Regions from separate parts of the Pseudomonas sp. S32 genome, predicted to be linked through region 3. Evidence: riboswitches for the same ligand, from Rfam matches in the RefSeq annotation. Region 3 holds a riboswitch; each other region holds the start of a gene.

Region 1 (4,570 bases), on a different contig from region 3:
CGGCATCGGGGAGTTTGCGCCAAAGCGGGTCAGGATGACGCTCTGGGCGACCTCTGGCAGGGTCAGTTCACACCCCAGCAGCGCGGCGCTGGCCGCAGTGGCGGTTACGCCGGGGATAATCTGATAGTCGATGCCCAACGCCTGCAGATGGCGGATCTGCTCGCCGATGGCGCCATACAGGCTTGGATCACCGCTGTGGACCCGGGCCACGTCCTGGCCCAGGGCATGGGCTGCCCGCATGGCCCCGATGATCTGCTCCAGGTCCAGCGCAGCGCTGTTGATCACGGTTTCGGCCTGGTTGCCTTCCAGCACGGCGGCAGGCACCAGGGAACCGGCGTAGATGATCACGGGGCATTGGCGGATCAGCCGCTGGCCCTTGACTGTGATCAGTTCCGGGTCGCCGGGGCCGGCGCCGATGAAGTAAACCGTCATGAAAATCCTTGGATGTAAATAGATGAACAGGCTAGCCTGCGATGGCCAGTGTTGCCGGGCCCATGACCCGGCGGGGCAGCAGTAGCTCGGCGTGCCCTGCCGCCTGGCAGGCCAGCGCCAAGGCCGTGCTTTCTGCGACGCCCCAGCAACCGCTGTGGGTATACGCAGCGGCTGAGCGATGGCTGAGCAGCGGCTCGTAGGCCTGCAGTTGCACCGCAGGGTACAGCACCAGTGGCAGGCCGAGGCGCTCGGCCAGCTGAAGCAGGCCGGGTTCGCCAGCCTTGAGTGCGATGCTGGCGATGCCGCGGAGGTCACTCAAGGCGAGGCCCCGTTCGGCCAGGCCGGCGAGCAGAAGCGCCTGCAAAACGCCCACCGGGCACCCCCGCCGGCAGCCAAACCCCGCGTACACTGCCGGCATCAGGCCTGGCTGTGGCGGCGGTACAGCCACGCGGTGAGCAGGCCCAATGCCAGCCAGAACGCAGCGTTGGTCAGCCACGAGGCCAGTTTGAACTGAGCTTCCAGCGCCTCGGGCGCCAGGCTCTCGTGCACTTCGGGTTGCGGTGCACCAATCAGGTGGGGCACTGCCAGCACCACCACACCAAGCACCTTCAGCAGCCAGTGGCGGGCGAACACTACCAATGCCAGGCCCAGGGCTGTTGCGCTGGCGGCGCCAACCCACCAGGCCTGGCGCTGGCCCAGGTCCGCTGCAGCGGTGCCCGGCAGTTCTGGCGGCAGGCCTAACGTGGGTGCCAGGCAAAACACCGCAAAGCCGGCCAGGCCCCAAAGCGCACCGGTACCAACACGCTTGGGCTCCCGCAGGCTGTAGAGGGCAGCGAGGATAAGGGCGAAGCCCACTGCGACCACCAGGTTGCCACCGGTGGTGGACAATACTCGCTGCCAGCCATCTTCCGGCGACCAGGCCTCAGCACTGTGTTCGTGCGCCGCTGCGCCCTCGCCATGGGCGTGCTGTTCGGCGGGGGCGGCGGTTTCGTAGGTTTCGGCCTGCAAGATGAGCGGGCTGACCCAGAAGCTTTGCAGCAGGGTGAGCAACAGGGCCGCAAGCAACCCGCTGAAACCCGCGGTACGGGCGATACGCGTGATCATTGGCGGTTACTCAGTGGCAGGGGAAGGCGGCGCTGTGGCGCGTATCGTGGGCAGCGTTGTGTACGGCTTCGATATGCGAAAAGCCGGCAAAGTAGACCAGGCACAGCCCCAGCAGGCTGGCGCCTACCGCAACAGCAATGCGCTGGCTGAGTGTGACGGGGGTGGCGATACTTGGAGTGTTGGCGCTGGTGACGGGCATGACGCGTTCCTCTGCTTTTTGTGGGCAACGGGCAAGCGCGGCAGCCCCGGGCGGCGCCCAGGGGATGCGACAGCGCCCGCCCACCGCGGGGTGTTCATAGGCGCAAGGCCGGTCTCCGGGCTGGCGAGGAGGAGGTTGGCTCCTTGAAAACGTCACCTTCCCATGCCAAGGGTGATGGCACAGTGGTACAGACGCTTCGCTCGCTTACCGTTGCGGGGGCAGCACCGGCTTGGTCAAGGCCCTGTTGCAGGCCTGTGACGCACCGGTTTCCCGTTTCACCCCCAGGGGGGCACCTTGACGCAGGGCACTAGAAAAGCACGAGGTGGGCCAGCCGTCAATTGCCTGTCAAACCGGCAAGCCGTCACGGGCAAACGCTTGCAGTTGCTCCCCCTCCAGGCGGTAGCGCACCCACTCATCCTGCGGCTGCGCGCCCAGCGACTCATAAAACTTGATGGCTGGCTCGTTCCAGTCCAGCACGCTCCACTCCAGGCGGCCCCAGCCATGGGCCACGGCCTCCCGGGCGATGTACCTGAGCATCTGTTTGCCGGCACCGTCCCCGCGCTGATCCGGGGTGATGTAGAGGTCTTCGAGGTAAATGCCGCTGCGCCCCAGCCAGGTGGAATAGCTTTGGAAATACACGGCGAAGCCAATGGCCTGGCCGTCACGTTCGCCGATCAGGCACTGCACGGTGCTGTGCTCATCGAACAGGCTACGTTCAATATCCTGCAAGGTGGCCAGCACTTCGTGCCGGGCACGCTCGTACTCCGCCAGTTCGGTGATGAAGGTCAAAATCTGCTGCGCATCGGTGCGCACCGCCGGGCGAATAACCACGCTCATGATGAATACCCCTGTTTCAAAATTGGCAATACAGTGAGGTGTATCTCATTAATTAAAGGTAACTGTATCGGTCGCTCGGGTGGCGGACTCCGGTAGTGTGACGGCATACCGCACCTACTGGAATGCCTGGCCATGTTTGCCTCTGTCGACCTGCTCGCTGCTTTTATCCTGTTCGCCTTCGTTTCGTCCATTACCCCGGGGCCCAACAACACCATGTTGCTGGCCTCCGGGGTGAACTTCGGCGTACGCCGCACGATCCCGCATGCCATGGGCGTAAGCATCGGTTTCATGGCGATGGTGCTGGCGGTGGGGCTTGGCCTGGGCGAAGTGTTCAAGTCGTGGCCGCCCCTGTATACCGTGCTGCGCTACGCGGGTGCGGCCTACCTGCTCTACCTGGCCTGGAAGATTGCCAACGCCGGGCCTGTGGGCGCAGCGGCTAGCAAAGGGAGTAACCCATTAGGCTTCTGGGCAGCTGCTGCTTTCCAGTGGGTCAACCCCAAAGCCTGGGTGATGGCGGTGGGCGCGATCACCACGTACACACCCGCTCAAGGGTACGTCACCAACGTGGTAGTGATCGCGGCGCTGTTTGCGTTGGTGAACTTGCCCAGCGTCGGCATCTGGGTGATGTTTGGCAGCGCGTTGCGCAGCGTGTTGCAGAACCCGCGCTGGCTGATGCTGTTCAATGTCCTGATGGCCCTGCTGCTGGTGATTTCGCTGTACCCATTGCTGTTTGTAGAATCGGCGTTTCACTAGCACTACAGGTAGCGCGCCGCGATGCAGCTGATTCCATGGTCCCATCAATGCGACGAGGGCTTCACCCTGCGTGGCTGGCGCACAGAAGCCAGTGGGCGACCGCTGTTGCATTTTCTGCACGGCAATGGCTTTTGCAGCCTGGCTTATCAACCCATGCTGGCGCGCCTGGCCGGCCATTTCGACTTGTGGCTCAGTGACGCGCAAGGGCACGGCGACAGCGACCACGGTGGCGTGTTTCGCGGTTGGAACCGCACCGCTGCGCTGGCCGTCGAGGCCTTCGAATGCGGGCGGAGCGAGTATGGCGAGGTACCCCGCGTGGCCCTCGGGCACAGTTTTGGCGGCGTGCTTACCAGCCTGATGCTGGCGGCTGAGCCCCAGCTGTTCCAACGCGCTGTATTACTGGACCCAGTACTGTTCAGCAAGCGCATGTTGGCTGTGCTGGGTGCAGCAAGGGTGGTCGGCCTGCACCGTCACCACCCCATGGCACGCCAGGCTGCGCGGCGGCGCAGTTTCTGGCCTGACCGGCCTTCGGCGCATGCTTCGCTGCAGGGCCGGGGTATTTTCAAGGGTTGGCACGATGCAGCGCTGCAAGCCTACATCGACCATGCCTTGGGCGAATGCGAGAAGGGCGTGGTGCTCAAGTGCAGGCCCAGCCGCGAGGTGGAGATCTTCAGCTCATTCCCCCGGCGCTTGTGGCCAACCTTGTTACGCATCGCCGTCCCCACGCGCATTCTGTACGGGGAACATACCTACCCCTTCGTGCCGGTCTCGGCAAACCGGCTGGCGAGCCTCAACAGCCACGTGAGTGCCCGGCAAGTGGCGGGCGGGCATTGCTTCATGCAGGAAAACCCAGGCAATGCTGCCGACCTGGCAACTGGTTTTTTGCTCGGCACTGTCCCATAGGTGGGACGATGCATGCCATTGCGGCAGGCTACTCAGCTATAGGCACCATTGCTAAGGTGTTCTCAGCCAATGAGGACCTCCCCATGAAAACGATTCTCGGTATCCACCGCAGCCCCCAACCCCACTGGGTGGGTGACGGTTTCCCGGTGCGCAGCCTGTTCACCTACGACAACCTGGCCAGCCGTATAAGCCCGTTTTTGCTACTGGACTATGCTGGCCCTCACACCTTTTCACCCACCCAGGCCCGGCGCGGGGTGGGTGAGCACCCTCATCGTGGCTTCGAGACGGTGACCATCGTGTACCAGGGCGAGCTTGAGCACCGTGACTCGACGGGGGCTGGCG
Region 2 (4,570 bases), on a different contig from region 3:
CCGAGAAGATGAATTCCGGTGCAGTGCGCACACCAATGTTGTCACCGGTGCCAATCACGAACGGGCGCAGGTAAAGTGCACCTTTGCCGTGGGGCGGCACGAACTTTTCATTGGCCTTGACCACCTGCTTACAGGCCTCGATGAACACCTCGGTGGGTACATGGGGCATCAGCAGGCGCGCGCAGCTGCGCTGCATGCGGGCGGCGTTCTGATCCGGGCGGAACAGGTTGATGGAGCCGTCCTTGCAGCGGTAGGCCTTGAGGCCTTCGAAGCACTGCTGGCCGTAGTGCAGGGCGGTGGAGCCTTCACTGATGTGCAGCACGTTGTCGTCGGTCAGGGTGCCTTTGTCCCACTCGCCATTGCGCCAGACAGACAGGTAGCGTTTGTCGGTCTTGATGTAGTCGAAGCCGAGCTTGTCCCAGTTAATGCTTTCGTTGCTCATGACACCCTCGTTGTCTTGCTAGTGCCCGATCGCTCGGGCTGCTGTTATATGCGCACCTCGCCACCATAATACATCCGCAGCGGATCGGGAACGGCCAGTCGGAAAATGCCGCGTTGTCGGCCGCCTCTACAGTTTCAGGTACTCATCCAGGGCCAGTTGCTCAAGCAAGATGGCATCGTGCGAAGCGATGATCAGGGCCCCGCGATACTGCCCGAGCATCGCCTGCACGGCCTCGAGCGACGGCAGGTCCAGGTGGTTGCCGGGCTCGTCCAGCAACAACAGGTCCAAGGGTTGCTGGCGATAAAGGATCGCCGCCAGTGCGGCCTTCATGCGTTCACCTCCGCTGAGCAGGCTGCTGGGCAGGCCCACGCGGGTGGCGTCCAGGCCCAGTTGCGCCAGCCGGCTGCGCAGCTCGCCCTGGTCGAGTGCCGGGTTGGCCCGTTGCAGGTGTAGCAGCGCGCTGTCGGTGCCGTTCAGCAGGGTGCAATGCTGGTCGAGCAGGGCGGCTTCGCCAGTGAGCACCAGGCTGCCCTCTGGTGAGGGCAGTTGCCCGTCGATCATGCGCAGCAGTGTGGACTTGCCGCTGCCGTTGGCCCCCACCAGGCCGAACCGCTGGCCAACCTGCATGCGCACTGTGACAGGCTGCTGGGTACCGTGGGGCAAGCGCAGGTCTTGCAGCGCCAGCACCTGCCGGCCGGCATGCCGCTGTGGGGCAGGGGCGTGTACGTGGATGGCGCTGCACTGTTCGATATCACCCGCTGCTGTGCGGATTTCAGCCTGCATCGCCTGCTCGGCACTCAGGTGCTGGCGGCGCTGTTTGCCAAGTGTGGCCTGGCTCACCTGCTGGCGGCGGTCGACAATGATCTTGGCCTGGTTGGCAACCTTGGCGGTGCGCCCCGCCCGGGCCTGGGCCTTCTCAAGGTTTTCGCGCTGCTGCTGGCGGTCACGGGCCTGGCGAAGTTGTTGCCGTTTAAGGTGCGCCAGATGCTGCTCGGCGTGGGTTGCCTCGGCACTTTTCTGCGCGAGGTAGTGGTTGTAATCCCCGCCGTACGCCCGCAGGCCCAGGCTGGACAGCTCAAGGATACGCGCCATGTGCCCCAGCAATGTGCGGTCGTGGCTGATGACCAGCATGCCGCGGTCCCAGGCCTTGATCATGCACAGCAGCTCGGCGCGCGCAGGGCCGTCGAGGTGGTTGCTGGGCTCGTCGAGTATCAGGTAGTCCGCGTCACTCAGCCAGGCCCCGATCAGCGCCACGCGCATGGCCTGGCCACCACTCAGGCAGCGCGCAGGCGTGCGCCAGTCGAGCTGGCCCAGGCCATGGCGTTGCAGCAGTGCCTGCAACTGCTCGCGGACGCCCCAGCGCTCGCCCACGGTGTCGAAGTCTGCGGCATCTACGCTGCCTTGTTCGATGCGTTGAAGGGCTGCGATCACCGGGCCGACCTGGGCCAGGTCGGCAACAGTGGCACTGTGCTCGATTACCTGCTGGCCCAGCAGATGCACGTGGCCCTGGCGCTGGCAGGTACCGCTGCTGGGCGCGCGCTGGCCGGCCATGACCTGGGCAAGCAGGCTCTTGCCCACGCCATTGCGCCCGACCAGGCCGGTGCGGCTGCGGTCGAAAGTGGCGTTGAGGTTGTCGAACAACAGCCTGCCATCGGGCAAGGCCAGGGTGACGCTGTCGAGCGTCAGGATGGATGGGTCGGTCATGAGCAACTCCACGAATGCCGCGACATCTCCGGAGCGAACCGGAGGCTGAAGGCTGGCCGTCGGACAGACGGCGGCATCAATGGCGCATTGGACGAACACCTCGTGGCAGGGGAAAGGCCACCCTAGCGGAGAATCGGCAGAGGGTAAAGTGCATCGACACGCCAGCAACGGCTGGCAGTGGTTGACCACCTGCCAGCCACTGCGTAGCCTTGCCGGTTCGAGGTTCTTCGGCCAGACCGAAGCTAAGACGGGAACGCGGTTCAAGCCGCGGCTGCCCCCGCAACTGTAAGCACCTTACGGATCGACACAGCCACTGCGCCACTGCGCGGGAAGGCGTCATCCCCCCAGCCTGTTCGCATTGCAGAGCGCTGGAACGGTGCAAGCCAGGAGACCTGCCTCGACACGTTTTCGACTTTAAACCGGGCGGGGTGATCCGGTGGCGAACACGCCCGGCCAGCATGGCCGCGGGCTGTCGTCCTGCATGCCCGCGCCACTCTGCCAAGGGCAACGCGACATGAAAACACTGGCCAAGCTACCTGTCACCATCGTCACCGGCTTCCTCGGGTCGGGCAAGACCACGTTGCTGCGGCACATGCTCGACAACGCCCAAGGCCGCCGCATTGCGGTCATCGTCAATGAGTTCGGCGAGCTGGGCATCGACGGCGACATTCTCAAGCAGTGCAGCATCGGTTGCACCGAAGAAGAGGCCACCGGCCGGGTTTACGAACTGGCCAACGGTTGCCTGTGCTGTACCGTTCAGGAAGAGTTCTTCCCGGTGATGCGCGAACTGGTGGCGCGGCGCGGCGACCTGGACCACATCCTGATCGAAACCAGCGGCCTGGCCTTGCCCAAACCGTTGGTCCAGGCCTTCCAATGGCCAGAAATCCGCAACGCCTGCACCGTCGATGCCGTCATTACCGTGGTCGACAGCCCGGCAGTGGCTGCCGGCACCTTCGCCGCCTACCCGGAGCAGGTTGACGCCCAGCGCAAGCTCGACCCTAACCTGGACCACGAATCGCCACTGCACGAGCTGTTCGCCGACCAGTTGGCCAGCGCCGACCTGGTGGTCCTGAACAAGGCCGACCTGATCGATGCCGAGGGCCTGGCCAAGGTCCGCGCCGAAGTCGCCGAAGAGCTGCCAGCGGCAGTGAAGGTCGTCGAGGCCAACAGCGGCAAGCTGCCGCTGGAGGTACTGCTGGGCATGGGCGCGGAGTCCGAATTGCACATCGACGGCCGCCGCACGCACCATGACAGCCACCACGACGGCGATGACCATGACGACCATGACCACGATGCCTTCGACTCCATTTCCATCGACTTGCCTGAAGCCGATGAAGCCTTGCTGCTGGGGGCCCTGACTCAACTGGTGGTGGAGTTCGGCATCCTGCGTGTCAAAGGCTTCGCCGCCGTACCTGGCAAGCCGATGCGCCTGCTGGTGCAGGGGGTGGGTACCCGTTTCGACAAGCACTTTGACCGTGCGTGGCGCGCTGATGAGCCGCGGGTCACGCGCATGGTGCTGATTGGCCAGGAACTGGATGCAGCCCAGCTGGAAGCCCGCTTGCGCCAGGCCCTGGGCGCCTGACCCATGCACTTGCTGCGGACCCAGCCCGGCGGCTTCGTGCCGGACGACAGCATTGCCGACCTTGGCCAGACACCTGCCGAGCTGGTGATTCTCTGCAGCGGCGATTCGCACCTGGCGTTGCTCGCCGACAGTGCCGAGCAACTGCCTGACGATTTCCCCACGCTGCGCCTGGCCAACCCCATGCAGGTGCAGAACCATGCGTCGGTTGACCTGTATGTCGACCAGGTGCTGCAGCACGCCAAGGTGATCCTGGTGTCGCTGCACGGCGGTGTCGGCTACTGGCGATATGGTGTGGAGCAACTGGTTGGCCTGGCCGCCCGCGGCGTGCAGTTGATCCTGGTGCCCGGCGATGATCGCCCCGACCCCGAGCTGACCGGCCTTGGCACGGTGCAGGGCGAGCAGGCCGAGCGCCTCTGGCACTACTTGCGCCAGGGCGGCAAGGCCAATGCCCTCAACCTGTTCCACTGCCTGGCCAGCCAATGGCTGGGCCGCGAGTATGCCTGGGATGAGCCACAGCCCCTGGCACGCACCACGGTGTATCACCCGGCCAAGGGCAGCGCCGCGCTGGAGGACTGGTACCCGCACTGGCACCCTGAGCACCCGGTCGCGCCGTTGCTGTTCTACCGCTCTCACTTGCAGGCGGCGAATACCGCGTTCATTGACGTGTTCTGCCAACGCCTGCAAGCCGCCGGCCTTAACCCGCTACCCATCGCCGTTGCCAGCCTGAAAGAGCCCGCCTGCCTCGAGCAGGTGGAGGCATGGCTGGATGAAGTGGGCGCTGAGGTGGTGCTCAATACCACCGGGTTCGCGTTGTCCAGCCCGGAGCGGCCAAACCTTCGGCC
Region 3 (4,570 bases):
CTCGCCACTGAATGCCGACACCACGTACTGGCGGTCGAACAGGTTGTTCAACTGCAGCCCCAGCCGCACATCCGGCTGTACCTGCCAGGCAATGTTGGCATCGACTACGGTGTAGCCCGGGGCGCTCTGGGTGTTGGCGTTGTTGGCATAGCGTTCATCCACAAAGCGCGCCCCGATGCCGGCCTGTACCTGCTGGCCCAGGCCTTTGCTCAGCCACAGGTTGGCGGTGCGCCTGGGCACGTTGACCGGGCGGTTGCCCGAGCGGTCCAGGTTCACCCCACCGACGTTTTCGTCGAACTGGTCATAGCGCGCCCGCAGCAACGCGGCGTTGGCCGACACCTGCCATTGGTGCGCCAGCGCTAGTTCCAGGGTGGCTTCCAACCCGTCGGAGGTCTGCTGGCCTGCCTGCTGTTGTTCGTGGGTGAGCGGGTCATCCACCAGCAGCTTCTTCTTGACGATGTGGTAGGCCGCCAACGTCCATTCGCCCTGGCCGTTCCAGAACCGTTGCTTCAACCCCACCTCGGCCTGCCGGGCTTCGGTGAGGGCGTAGTGCATCTGCGAAGGGCGCAGGCTGATCAGGTTGTCGACGCCGTCCTGGCTGGTGGAATACTGGCCATATACCGCTACCTCCTCGCTGAGTGCATACACCAGCCCCGCGCGCCAGTTGCCGCCCTGCAAGCTGCGGTCGCTACGGCTGCCATCCACCAGGTTGTTCCGGTCAATGTGGTTCTGATCCCGCCTCAGGCCAGTCACCAGTGCCAGCTTGTCGGTCAGTTGCAGGCGGTTCTCGGCAAACAGGGCAACGGTGTGTGTGGTCGAAAGGGTCTGTGGCCGCAACGGCGATGCACTCTGGAACGGCCCTGGGCGGGGCTGCCACGGGTCGATGTAATCACCGCCGATATCGTCATAGGGCGCGTTGCTGTCCACATTGAACCGGACCTTGTTGTACTCGGCGCCGATCACCGTCTTGCTCGGCAGGCCAAACAAGGCGTGATCGAAATCGAAGGTCTGGCGGTCGCCGAACTGTTCCTGGTTGTGGCGGATCTGCAGGAAGCTGCCACGCAGCAACTGGCCTTGCTCGGGGGCCCAGCGGTAGTCCTCGGCGTTGCGCCACTGGCGACGGCTGTTGATGTAGTACAGCTGGTTGCTGGCGCCGACATGATCGTTCAGCGACCACTCGCTGGTCAGCCGCGTCCATTGGTCCACGTAGTGCTGCTGGTCATTCTGCACGTTGTAGTTCTTGCTGCGCAGGCTGCTGCGGTAGTGGCCGTCGATCAGCGGCGTGCCGTAGTAATTGGCTGGCCTGGCGTCACCGCGGTCGTGGGCGAGGGTGAAGCTGAGGTCTTCACTGGCGTCGAAGCGCAGCGCCATGCTCAGGGCCTGGCTACGGGAGGGGGTGCGGTCGACCCAACCGTTGCCTGCTTGCTGGTTCAGGTTCAGCCGGTAGCTCAGGCGTTCGCTCAGGCTGCCACCGCTGTCCAGGCCCACTTGTTGGCGATCCCAGGAGCCATACCCCACACGCAGGTGGTTGCGCACCTCGCCGGCAAGGGGTTTCTTGGGAATCACGTTGACCACCGCGCCGGTCGCCCCTTCGCCGTGCAGCACGGATGCCGGGCCGCGGATCACCTCGATGCGCTCGACCATCCACGGGTCCACCGGGAAGGTCTGGGTGCCCGCCCCGGTGTACAGGCGTGCGCCGTCGAACAAGGTCATGACCGAGCCGTGGCCGGTGAAACCACGGGCAGACAGCCCCGTGCCGCCATCGCCTGGTGAGCCGATGAAGGTGATGCCGGGCGAGCGCGTGACGGCCTCCTGCACGGTGGCATTGTTGCGCTGTTGGATCTCGGCGGTGCCAAGGGTGCTGGTACTGGCCGGGGTTTCCAGCGGGCTGAGGCCAAGGCGCGACCCTGCCTGGCTGGGCGTTGCCAGGTTGGCGGCCGCGCTGTCATAGGCACCTGTGACCGCCGTGGAGGGCAGGGCCAGGGCCGCTGCCGGGAGCGTGTCGGCCTGGGCCGGCACGGCGACGGCCAGGCAGGCCGCCAAGGGGTGTAGCTTGAAAGTACGGGACATGTCGTTCCACTGCTGCAGGAAAGAAGGAATCCCGGTGGAATACACGCAAAGGCGCACCTGGCACGCAGACGCGCGCAGGCACTGGCCTGCGCCCGCCCACCGCGGGTTGCCATAAGGAGCTTCAGGCCGGTCTCCGGGCTTGCGAGGGGCAAGAACCTTTCACCTTCCCATGCAGGTGCACAGTGGTGTGTCGAAAGGTTCGCTCGCTTACCGTTGCGGGGGCAGCGCCGGACTTGTCGTGGATACACGACGCACCGGCTTCCCGTTTCACCCTGCGCACGGCGGCGCAGGACACCTGAAACTGGCGCGCATCTGACCATTGAACAGCGCGGGCGTCAAATGCGCGGGTTGTGGGCCTTCAGAGGGCCTTTGAACGGCGTTCGCGTTTCAGGTGTTTTTATTTCGAACTTTTCTGAACAGGCAGCGCTCGAAGCGCTCGTGCACAACCCGTCAATACGTCATGGAGACTATTCGCATGTCTGCTCGTAACCTGCTGCGCCACACCTGCCTGCTCGCCTTGGTCGCTGCCCCGCTGGCTGCCACCGCAGCGCCAAGCACGGACCCGCTGTTCACCCTGGGCCTGCTGGGCTCCTACGACAAGTTCAAGTTCGAAGGCGGCAGCGAAACCGACAAGGATCACATGGGCCAGGGCGGTGTATTTGCCACCTTCGGCAACAAGATGACTGCCGAATCCGGCTTCATCTACCAGATCGGCGCAGAGGCCAAGTACGGCAAGAAGAACGACAACAAGCTCAAGGAAGCTCAGGCTGATCTGGACCTTGGCTGGCGTGCGGCGCTGGACGCGCGCAACTTCGTCGACGTGACCGTCGGCGGCGGCTACAGCTGGTCGCGCTACGAACCTGAGATCAACGACCTGGACACCAAGCTCACCCTCAAGTCGCCGTTCGCCAAGGCCGCGCTGGGCTACAACCACCAGTTCGACGCCTCGACCCTGCGCGTGGAAGTGGGCGCCCGTCACACCCTGGACGGCCGCGCACGGCTGAAAGTGGATGACTTCGGCAGCGACACGGTTGACCTGAAGGACCGCACCAACCCCTATGCTGAAGTCACGATGCTGATGAACCAGCAGGGCGCCATGCCGGTGCAGGCCGGTGTGTACTACACCCGCACCGAGTACAAGCTGGACGATAACTCGCCGGTTGCCGACAACACCAAGCTCAAGCGTGACGAGTTCGGTGTAAAAGTGGGCCTGGCCTTCTAACCCAGGTGCCCGGCCCCGCTGAACGTTGCGGGGCCGGCGCGGCTGGCGGTGCTACCGGCCGCGTCTGCGTGACACCCGCGCCTCGATGTTCTTGCGCCCGATCAGCAGGGGCGGGGTTTCCACCACTGGCTCATCGGCCAGCCACTTGTACATCACCAGGCAGTCCACCAGCCCCAGGTGGGCATGGCGATAAGCCTTGGGCAAGCGGCCTACCGTTTCGAAACCCAGCTTGTGCCACAGGGCAACGGCCACCTCGTTGCTGGCGACCACCGAGTTGAACTGCAGGGCCAGAAAGCCCTCCTGGCGCGCCAGTTTCTGCGAATGCTCGCACATGGTACGCGCCACTCCGCGGCCACGCGCCTGCGGCGTGACCACATAGCCGCAGTTGCCCACGTGCGCCCCGGGCCCTGCGGCGTTTGCCTTGAGGTAGTACGAGCCCAGCAGTTCTCCGTTTTCCTCTGCCACCCAGGTATGCAGGGGCAGCTCCAGCCATAAGTGGCGGCCTTGCTCAGGGCTCATGTGCGGGTCAAGCGCATAGGTTTCCCGGGCCCGCACCGTGGCCTGCAGGGTGGGCCAGAAGCGCTCGAAGTCGTCTGCGGTCATCGGGCGGATATGGATCATGCGGTTACTCCAAACGGCCTTCAGATGTAGATGAACACCAGCACCACCGCGGCGACCACAGCCCATTTTTCAAGGTAGTAGCGCGTGCGGTTACGCTTTTTCAGCGCCTTGCCGCGCTCGCGGATCTTGTAGATGCGGGTGAACAGGCGGTTGATGCCACCGGTCTTGTCACCGGCATCGTTCGGCGCGGCGGCCGCTGCCATCACATTGCGGCTGAACCAGCGGTTGAACGCAGTAGCCCAGCGGTACTTGAGGGGGCGCTCGACGTCGCAGAACAGGATGATGCGGTTGTGCTCGGTGGTGTTGGCGGCGTAATGGATATAGGTTTCATCGAAGACCACCCCCTGGCCATCGCGCCAGGAGTACTTCTGGCCGTCCACGTCGATGTAGCAGCCGTCATCGTTGGGCGTGTCCAGGCCAAGGTGGTAGCGGTACGAGCCTGCATACGGGTCGCGGTGGCGCACCAGCTTGGCCCCTGGCGGCAGGGTGGCGAACATCGCGGCCTTGACCGTGCCGATGCCTTGCAGCAGTTCAGTGGTGCGCGGGCACAGGGTCATTGCCGACGGGTGGCTCTCGCCGTACCACTTAAGGTAGAAGCGCTTCCAGCCGGTCTTGAAGAACGAATTGAAGCCCACGTCATCGTAGTTGTCAGACTTT

The links. A riboswitch is a leader RNA that binds a small molecule or an ion and turns the genes downstream of it on or off. The one in region 3 is predicted to bind cobalamin.
Region 1: it holds a riboswitch for cobalamin, as region 3 does, so the genes downstream of both, IAE38_RS04315 (CbtB domain-containing protein) here and IAE38_RS13895 (TonB-dependent receptor) in region 3, are expected to answer to the same signal.
Region 2: it holds a riboswitch for cobalamin, as region 3 does, so the genes downstream of both, cobW (cobalamin biosynthesis protein CobW) here and IAE38_RS13895 (TonB-dependent receptor) in region 3, are expected to answer to the same signal.

What each region holds. Positions count from the first base shown of each region.
Region 1 covers NZ_JACVVF010000005.1:50,623-55,192, reverse strand. The annotation lists gene cobM (precorrin-4 C(11)-methyltransferase) at 1-432, opposite strand, end outside; gene IAE38_RS04325 (cobalamin biosynthesis protein) at 464-850, opposite strand; gene IAE38_RS04320 (CbtA family protein) at 850-1,536, opposite strand; gene IAE38_RS04315 (CbtB domain-containing protein) at 1,547-1,735, opposite strand; cobalamin riboswitch at 1,824-2,047, opposite strand; gene IAE38_RS04310 (GNAT family N-acetyltransferase) at 2,081-2,572, opposite strand; gene IAE38_RS04305 (LysE family translocator) at 2,705-3,325, shown strand; gene IAE38_RS04300 (alpha/beta fold hydrolase) at 3,347-4,228, shown strand; gene IAE38_RS04295 (pirin family protein) at 4,312-4,570, shown strand, end outside.
Region 2 covers NZ_JACVVF010000005.1:130,160-134,729, reverse strand. The annotation lists gene IAE38_RS04610 (branched-chain amino acid aminotransferase) at 1-442, opposite strand, end outside; gene IAE38_RS04605 (ATP-binding cassette domain-containing protein) at 569-2,146, opposite strand; cobalamin riboswitch at 2,350-2,560, shown strand; gene cobW (cobalamin biosynthesis protein CobW) at 2,661-3,728, shown strand; gene cobN (cobaltochelatase subunit CobN) at 3,732-4,570, shown strand, end outside.
Region 3 covers NZ_JACVVF010000022.1:35,285-39,854, forward strand. The annotation lists gene IAE38_RS13895 (TonB-dependent receptor) at 1-2,070, opposite strand, end outside; cobalamin riboswitch at 2,178-2,384, opposite strand; gene IAE38_RS13900 (outer membrane beta-barrel protein) at 2,546-3,292, shown strand; gene IAE38_RS13905 (GNAT family N-acetyltransferase) at 3,344-3,913, opposite strand; gene lpxO (lipid A hydroxylase LpxO) at 3,934-4,570, opposite strand, start outside.